Regions from separate parts of the Chryseobacterium sp. WLY505 genome, predicted to be linked through region 2. Evidence: riboswitches for the same ligand, from Rfam matches in the RefSeq annotation. Region 2 holds a riboswitch; the other holds the start of a gene.
The links. Region 2 has a riboswitch for thiamine pyrophosphate ahead of RAH34_RS15505 (TonB-dependent receptor). Riboswitches for the same ligand answer to the same signal wherever they lie in the genome.
Positions count from the first base shown of each region.

Region 1: it holds a riboswitch for thiamine pyrophosphate, as region 2 does, so the genes downstream of both, pnuC (nicotinamide riboside transporter PnuC) here and RAH34_RS15505 (TonB-dependent receptor) in region 2, are expected to answer to the same signal.

Region 1 covers NZ_JAVCWI010000015.1:50,800-55,103, forward strand. Annotated here, with positions in the region: gene RAH34_RS20855 (alpha-ketoglutarate-dependent dioxygenase AlkB) at 1-364, shown strand, start outside; gene RAH34_RS20860 (DUF4142 domain-containing protein) at 495-1,106, shown strand; gene RAH34_RS20865 (PA2169 family four-helix-bundle protein) at 1,229-1,687, opposite strand; TPP riboswitch at 1,809-1,915, shown strand; gene pnuC (nicotinamide riboside transporter PnuC) at 1,941-2,537, shown strand; gene RAH34_RS20875 (hypothetical protein) at 2,524-3,555, shown strand; gene RAH34_RS20880 (VOC family protein) at 4,016-4,304, shown strand, end outside.
Region 2 covers NZ_JAVCWI010000007.1:163,214-167,517, reverse strand. Annotated here, with positions in the region: gene RAH34_RS15505 (TonB-dependent receptor) at 1-1,783, opposite strand, end outside; TPP riboswitch at 1,887-1,978, opposite strand; gene RAH34_RS15500 (WG repeat-containing protein) at 2,146-2,916, opposite strand; gene RAH34_RS15495 (bifunctional aconitate hydratase 2/2-methylisocitrate dehydratase) at 3,204-4,304, shown strand, end outside.

The DNA of each region.
Region 1 (4,304 bases), on a different contig from region 2:
CCTCTGGACCCCTGAACTGTTTTCCTTAAAAGAAAGGATAGAAGAAACATCCGGTTATCAGTTCAATTCTGTATTGCTTAACCTTTACAGAGATCACAATGATTCAGTTGCCTGGCATCGGGATAAGGAAAGCAGATACGGAAAACGTCCCGTGATTGCATCGGTAAGCCTTGGGCATACCAGGAATTTTGATTTCAGGAAAAAAGACCATCATCAGAGTAAATACAGTTTACCACTTCCTCATGGTTCATTATTGATTATGAAAGGAGATCTTCAACAAAACTGGGAACACCGTATTGCTAAGTCTCTAACCTCTATGAAAGAACGCATTAATCTTACATTCCGGTTAGTTAATAATTCGTAAAATATTTATTCATAATGTTTTATGATTGGTTTAAAAGCGTTGTGATCAGTTTTTTGGCAGATAAATTGTTGCATTTATAAACAAAGTCATTGTTTGACTTCATTTATATCACCACTTAAAATTTATTATTATGAAAAATCTTGTAGTAACAATTTTTGCATTGGCTGCTTTAACGGCCTGCAAAAAAAACGAGCCGACAACCACGAGTCAATCTGAGGAAAGTACCACAATGTCTGCACCTGCAGAATCCGGAATGACGGTAAGCGACTCCACAAAAATGACAGACACCAGAGAACAGAAAAGTACTCTCAGTGATCAGGACAAAAAGTTTGCAGATGCTGCAGCTATAGGAGGACTGATGGAGGTCATGATGGGAAAACTCGCCGCAACAAACGCTGAAAATTCAGTAGTAAAATCTTTGGGAGCAATGATGGTAACCGATCATTCCAAAGCGAATGACGAGCTCAAAAATTGGGCTTCAGGAACAGGGTACACCTTACCAACAACTTTGGATGCCGAAAAGCAGAAGATGTATGATGATCTGAAAGCTAAGAAAGGAAAGGACTTTGACAAAAAATATACAGATCTTATGGTCAGTGATCACAAAGAGGATGTAGAAGCATTCAAAAAAGAGTCTTCAGAAGGAACAGAGTCTTCATTAAAATCTTTCGCAGCGAAGACCCTTCCGACCCTTGAACATCATTTAAAGGAATCGGAAAAAGCTAAAAATGCAGTCAAATAATATTCAGCTTATATGACCTGCATCATAAATATGAACAGAAAGTATTTAATAATTTTGATTTGATTAAATATTATTTTGTTCTTGATTATAGTAAGCTCCTCTTTTCAGAGGAGTTTTTTAGATTATTCTTTCTTTTTGTATTCTTCAATTTTCTTAAACTGTCTGTAAGAATCTTTAAGAAGACGAAGCTGTTCAGATACAATCTCAGTACTTTTTGGGCTGAGATCACCTGTGTCCAGGGCATTTTGATAGGCTTCGATAGCTGCTTTTTCGCCAAACACTACATTTTCTAAGGTAGACTCTATCAGATTTCCCACAGTAAAAGAATTTTTAATGTCAATCCATGTTCTGTGAACAGCTCCTGCCAGGGATGTTGAGTCCTCCGGAATACCTTGCTTTTCTGTGATGAGGTTAACCAGTTCATTTTTCATAATTTTAGTCTGCGAAATCATATGTTCGTACTCATCTTTTACATCCGGATACATTTCCCAGACTTTTCCATCAACTTTTTCAAAACCTTCCTTTCTGTCGTTGGTAATGTGAAGTAAGTCATTAAGTACTGATATTTCCTGATTGTCCATAATATAATTTTTTAGGTATCCATAAAATTATAATTTACTTCAGCGACTCTTTATAATCGTGATCATATCCTGTAAATAAAAAGCCAAAGTCCTTTCTTTTTCCACCAAAAAAACGCACCTTTGCCGAACAATGGGGTGCTACAGAACAGTGGCTGAGATGATACCCAGGAATATACTTCCACACCTGATCCGGATAATACCGGCGTAGGGATTGCTTACTGATCATCTCATCATTTGATTTCTAATAATTAGTATGATGCAGGACATTTTAAAACAAATTACCTTACCGGAATGGTTCGGAGTCTTATTTTCAGTCATTCAGGTTTTACTGGCCCGTAAAAACAACGTCAACAACTATCTTTTCGGAATCGCGGGGATTCTGCTTACGCTGTATGTGATGCTTACTTCCAAGCTCTACGCTGAATTTACCTTAAACCTTTATTATCTGATCATGAGCATCTACGGATGGTTATACTGGAAATTCGGGAAACAAAAATCCGAAATGGAAATCTCTGTTACCACCACCACAGAAAAATGGATTACCGGAGGGATTGTTTTGGGTACTTTTATCTTATTCTGGTCTTTTCTTACTCACTTTACCGATTCGGATGTTCCTGTTTGGGATTCTCTGGTAAGTGCTTTTGCGTGGGCAGGAATGTGGCTGATGGCGAGGCGCAAAATTGAAAACTGGGTGATACTGAATGTCAGCAATATCATTTCGATCCCTTTGATGATTCACAAAGAATTATATCTCTATGCTGCTTTAACCTCATTTTTATTTCTAGTAGCTATTTCCGGATATATAGAGTGGCAAAAATTGATTAAATCCAAAGCTAATGCTGAGCACTAAAGATATCAGACAAGAACTTCATGGAGCTTCCAGAATCTCTGATGAGGTAATGCAATATATTCATGAAGAAGGATTACTTAAAATATGGGTTCCCCAAAAATACGGAGGGCTGGGCTATCGTTTTGAGGAAGGACTTAAAGCATTATTTGGATGGGCTCAAACCGATGGCAGTTTTGGCTGGATGCTGACGCTGTGTGCCGGAGCCAATTATTTTTCCAGAAATGTAAAACCTGAAATTGCTGAATTATTGTTCACCCATTCTGAAACCTGCTTTGGTGGCAGCGGAATGGTGGGAGGAACTGCAGAAAAAATAGACAACAGCTACTATCTGATCAACGGTTCATGGAATTTTGCAACAGGAGCACCTCATCTTACCCATTTTACATTGAATGCCAAGATGACGGAAAACGGGAAACCAATACTGGATGGCAATGGCAATGAAATAGTTCGGTCATTCATTATTCCTAAAGAACAGGCTCAAGTGATTCCCAACTGGAAATCTATGGGAATGAAAGCCAGCGGCACCTATTCATTCACTGTTGAAAATGCTATTGTGAGTGAAGAATACGGTTTTGTTTACGATATCTTTTTCACCAATGATATCCTGGACAGCATTCCGTTCCGGGTCTTTGCAGACTTGACGCTGTTGGTCAATTATTTGGGAATGGCTTCTCATTTTATTGAAGAGGCCGTATTGATTCGTCCTGAGATCCATTTCAAAAGTTTCGCAGAGTCTGTTGAAAAGCATTTGGAAAAAGTATTGCAAATTGCCGGAGAAGTAGAAAATATACTCGGTGATCACAAAGATATTTCCGAAGGATATCAAAACGAAATTCACCAATATGGAGTAGAGCTGGTTCAAAAACTATCCCATCAGATCCTTACGGTCTACACCCAGTTAGGAATCCGGGCAACGGATACTAATTCTGCAGTATATCAGGTGTTTTGTGATTACTTTACAGCTGCTATGCATTTTAATTTCAGACCTTCTGCCAATGATCTGGATTTTTCTTTCTGAGTATAAAATTGCTTGTTAATACACTTTTTATCGCATAGGAATATTCTTTTATGACTGGCGTCATAAAGTAATTTTTTGTTATTTCACTATATTTGGAATAATAAAACTAACCATGAAATAAGCCAACATAAAAACTTGTTAAACTAAAAAATAGAAGATTATCAAAGATTATGAAAGACTTATTTTCATTAAGCGGCAAGAGGAAGGATCATGTTATTATGCACCTAAAAAATGAGATGTATCCCATGATTGAAAATGATAACTGGATTACGGTTACAGTTAAAAAGTGGTGTCATACAATGATTGTATCCTATTTGATTTGCAATGGTTTAGTTGCTTTAACGATTGTAAGAACAAAATTTCTTCCATTTTATGAAAAATATACCGTTTTGTAATTTTTTCTTTTTTGAGAATATAGTTATAAGATCTTAAATTCTTCATTATTTAAAACAATACTGAAATGAAATTGAAAATATTATCCATCGTTTGGGGCGTTGTGGATTTAAACAGAGCAATTGCATTTTGGTGTGAAGCTTTGCATTATAAAATAAAGAATGAGCCTGATGCTGATTTCGCCATTCTGATCCCAAAGGAGGGAGATGGAATACAGCTGTCATTAAAAGTAACCAGTTCGGAAGAGCCCAAGAGACATCATATGGATCTGATAACGGATAATCAGCAGCAGGAAGTAGAGCGGCTTCTTAGTATCGGGGCTGGAAAAATGCCAGGCTGGAATTACGAAGACGATG
Region 2 (4,304 bases):
GGGTATTTCCAAGGCTCTTAGGAACATCTCCATTTTGAATATTGAAATCCTGGTTTCTGTTCTGACTTAACGTTACATTTCCTGAAACCTCCCATTGTTTCGATAATTTTGCCAAAGCACCTACCTCAATACCTCTTCTATAGCTTTTCCCCGAATTTGTTCTGATAAATGCTCCTACATTATTCAATTCTCCATTCAACACCAGCTGGTTCACATAATACATGTAATAAACATTGGCCGTCAATGAAACAATCCCGAACTGTTTTTCAAAACCTGCTTCAATATCATGAAGTTTTTCGGCTTTCACATCGTTATTCGCCATCAGGTCATCTCTGTTGGGTTCACGGTGAGCATGAGCGTATGAAAGGAATATTTTACCTCCGTCAATTCTGTAATTCACTCCGGCTTTAGGATTAAAGAACAGCCAGTTTTTACTTAAATCTGCTCCTTCATCATCACCAGCCGTCAGAATCTTTGTGTTGTAATTGATTTTCCTAAGTTGTAAATCTCCAAAGAATTCAAAATTATCCACTCTTAATAAAGCTTTTGCAAAACCTGACACTTCATTCTTTACAGAGCGGTTTCTGTAATATTCGCTTTCATCAATCTGAGGAAAAAATACTCCTGTCACATTTCCATAATGCCTTCCGTAATACTGATTGACAACGGCACCAAAGTTCAGATCTAAATTTTCAAACTTTCCGTACAAGGTAGAAACCATTCCGTAGAAATCATTATTCAGCCATTTTTTTCTGATAAAGTCTGAAGCTTTTATCGTTTGTCCTCCTTCTGTTATATTAGGAAGGTTATATCTTGAAAAAGGGTCTCCCTGCTTGTAGTTTTCATAATATCCTTTTCCTTTTGTATAATGGAATGTGGTTTCAAGATTCCAGCGGTCGCTGAACTTCTGTTCCCAAAGCAACTGATAATGGTTCTGTCTGTAATTATCCGTTTCATTATCATAGAAACTTACAATATTCTCCCAGTTGGCATCATAAATGGCTCCTGAAATATTGAATTTAGGATCCGTTTCCCAGGTTTTACGATCAATACCATTCCATGCCTGATACGTTTTCTCTTTTCCCCCAAAAGCCATTAAACGTAATTTCGTATTTCCTTCTTCAAATAAAGCAGTGAAATTATAAGAATGTAAGTTGGATGAAGCTCTGTCGATATATCCGTCAGAATGAATATGGGTATATCTTCCCATCACGGAAAGTCGGTTTTTCCAGAATTTCCCTGAGCCTATTTCAGCTGAATATTTATAGGTATTAAATGATCCGTAGCTGTCATCTGTTTTAAAATAAAACTTCTCTTCAGGATCTTTAGAAAGTACATTAATACTTGCTCCGAAGGCAGAAACCCCGTTATTGGAAGTTCCTACTCCTCTCTGAATGACAATCTGTGAGGCAGAACTTGTTAAATCCGGTACGTTGACAAAGAACGTTCCCTGACTTTCAGAATCGTTGTATGGAACACCATTCATCATGACATTGATGGCACTTCCTGAAACTCCACGGATTCTAAAACCGGTATATCCTACACCATTTCCGGCATCGGAAGTAGAAATAATGGAGGTTTGATTTTTCAAAAGAATAGGAAGATCCTGTCCCAGATTTTTACTGTCCAGATCTTTCTGTACATTGATGATTTCCTTTGCTACCGGCAGCCTTTTGGTAAAGTTGACTGCTTCAATTTCCCTCACCTTTAGGGAATCTTTATTCTGAGCCTGTATAAAAGCTACTGAGCCTACACTAAGCCCTAAAAAAAATAATCCTTTCATTCTATAAATCTTTAACATTTAATGAATAAAAGGGGTGATTATGAGATAATTGACAAATCGCAAACGATGCTGATGCTTATCGAATATTTATCGCTAATCATCCATCAATTATTTAAATGGTTCCCTAAACAGCATTACCTGTTCCAGGTTCATTGGGTATAATCTCAGCCTGTTAAAGCACCCCTTTATTTCAGCCGCAAAATTACAAAAAATATATGAATTGGAATTGGGGTTGTGAGATGCGGGATAACGGGTTACGAGGTGCGGGATTCGGGGTATTGAGTTTCGGTATACGTGGATGCTATGGAATGAAAAATAGGAGTTATCAAATAAATCATTCATCATTCATCATTAATAATTATTTAGTACGTTTTGTTGTTGGCGTCGATATAGTAGTAATTCGAGCCGTCTTTGGTCACTTCAAACATCTTGCCCAGTTTCCAGCTGAAATTTCTTTTAATATTGGAATATTCAAATGGAATGATAATCTTATTATTAACATCAATAATTCCGAATTTATCATTATTGGAAGCTACAATCATCGGGTTAGCCACATCATCCCCTTCCAAAATGAACAGATACTGATATTGAGGATAGATCTGATATTGTCTGTAATCGGCAGCATTCACAAACTTTGACTTTTCAATGATTCCGTAAAAACCATTGAGGATATAAGCCTGAAATAGCTGTTGTTTATATTCTTCAAATTTACACTTTCCAAAATCGGCTTCTTTGAATTGATATACTCTCTTCCCAGACTGGTCTACACGGTAAGAAATCATGTTTTTTTCTACCGTGGCATAGTCTTTTGTTCCGAATTTTCTGACCTTTTCATTAGGAGAATTCAGAAGGTTGCAGTCTTCATAAAAAAATACAGCAATATGATATTCCGGCTGGATAATAAATTTCCCGTTCTGGTTGACATACCCGAACTGATCTCCTTTTTTCTTAGGAATCAGGACAGGAAGATCTTTGTTGATCACTACCAGATCAGCATTAGGTTTATTAGCTGCAGCAGCTTTTTTAACTGTGCTTTTTGTTCCTTTCTTCACGGGAATTTTCTTCACAGATTTGGTCTGCGAGAAAACGAAAATCGAAATAAAAACACATAAAACATTCAGGATATTTTTCATATTCTCCATTTGTTTACAAAAATACGACCAAAAATAGATATTATAAAATTCATATTTATAAAGAATCTAAATAATTTCATTCTTATAAAATTGTAAAATTTCGTAATTTTGGGAACATTTTGAATTGTTTGATAATTTTAAAAAACTTTTGAAAAAGTGTAGATTATGCTGACTTTATTCGGTTAATGTTGCATCAAAATGCGGGAACTCAAAATGTCATTAATTGTATTTATACACACCAGTAAAGAAAAAGCAGGCCTACCTTTAATTTTGAAAGACCTTCTATTATGAGTATTTATAAGGATTACATCAAAGAGATTGAAGAAAGAAAAACCCAGGGGCTTCATCCTAAGCCAATTGATGGTGCTGAATTACTAAGCGAAATCATTACACAAATTAAAGATTCAGGTAATGCTGACCGACCGGATTCTCTTCAATTTTTCATTTATAACACACTACCTGGTACGACAAGTGCAGCGGGAGTGAAAGCAAAATTTTTAAAAGAAATTATTCTGGGTGAATCCGTAGTAGAAGAAATTTCCCCGGCATTTGCCTTTGAACTGTTATCTCATATGAAAGGAGGACCTTCTATTGAGGTATTGCTGGATCTTGCTCTGGGTAATGACGCGGCTATTGCTAAAGAAGCTGCCAACGTTCTTAAAACTCAGGTTTTCCTTTATGAAGCAGATACCAATCGTCTGAAAGAAGCATTCAACAGCGGAAACGAAATTGCAAAAGAAATTTTAGAAAGCTACGCCAAAGCTGAATTCTTTACTAAACTTCCGGAAGTTGCAGAAGAAATCAAAGTAGTAACATTCATCGCAGGTGAAGGAGATATCTCAACAGATTTACTTTCTCCGGGTAACCAGGCGCACTCAAGATCAGACCGTGAACTTCACGGAAAATGTATGATTACTCCTGAAGCTCAGGAAGAAATCAAAGCTTTACAGGCAAAACATCCTGATGCAAGCGTTATGCTGATCGCTGAAAAAGGAACAATGGGTGTTGGATCATCCAGAATGTCCGGAGTAAACAACGTTGCTCTTTGGACTGGAAAACAGGCTAGCCCTTATGTACCATTCGTAAACATTGCTCCTATTGTAGGGGGAACAAACGGTATTTCCCCGATCTTCCTTACCACAGTAGACGTTACCGGAGGTATCGGTATCGACCTTAAAAACTGGGTGAAGAAAGTGGACGAAAACGGAAACCCTGTTCGTAACGAAAATGGAGATATCGTTCTTGAGGAAGCTTATTCAGTAGCAACAGGAACTGTTTTAACAATCAATACAAAAGAAAAGAAATTATATAACGGAGATCAGGAATTGATCGACCTTACCAAATCTTTCACTCCACAAAAGATGGAATTCATCAAAGCAGGAGGATCT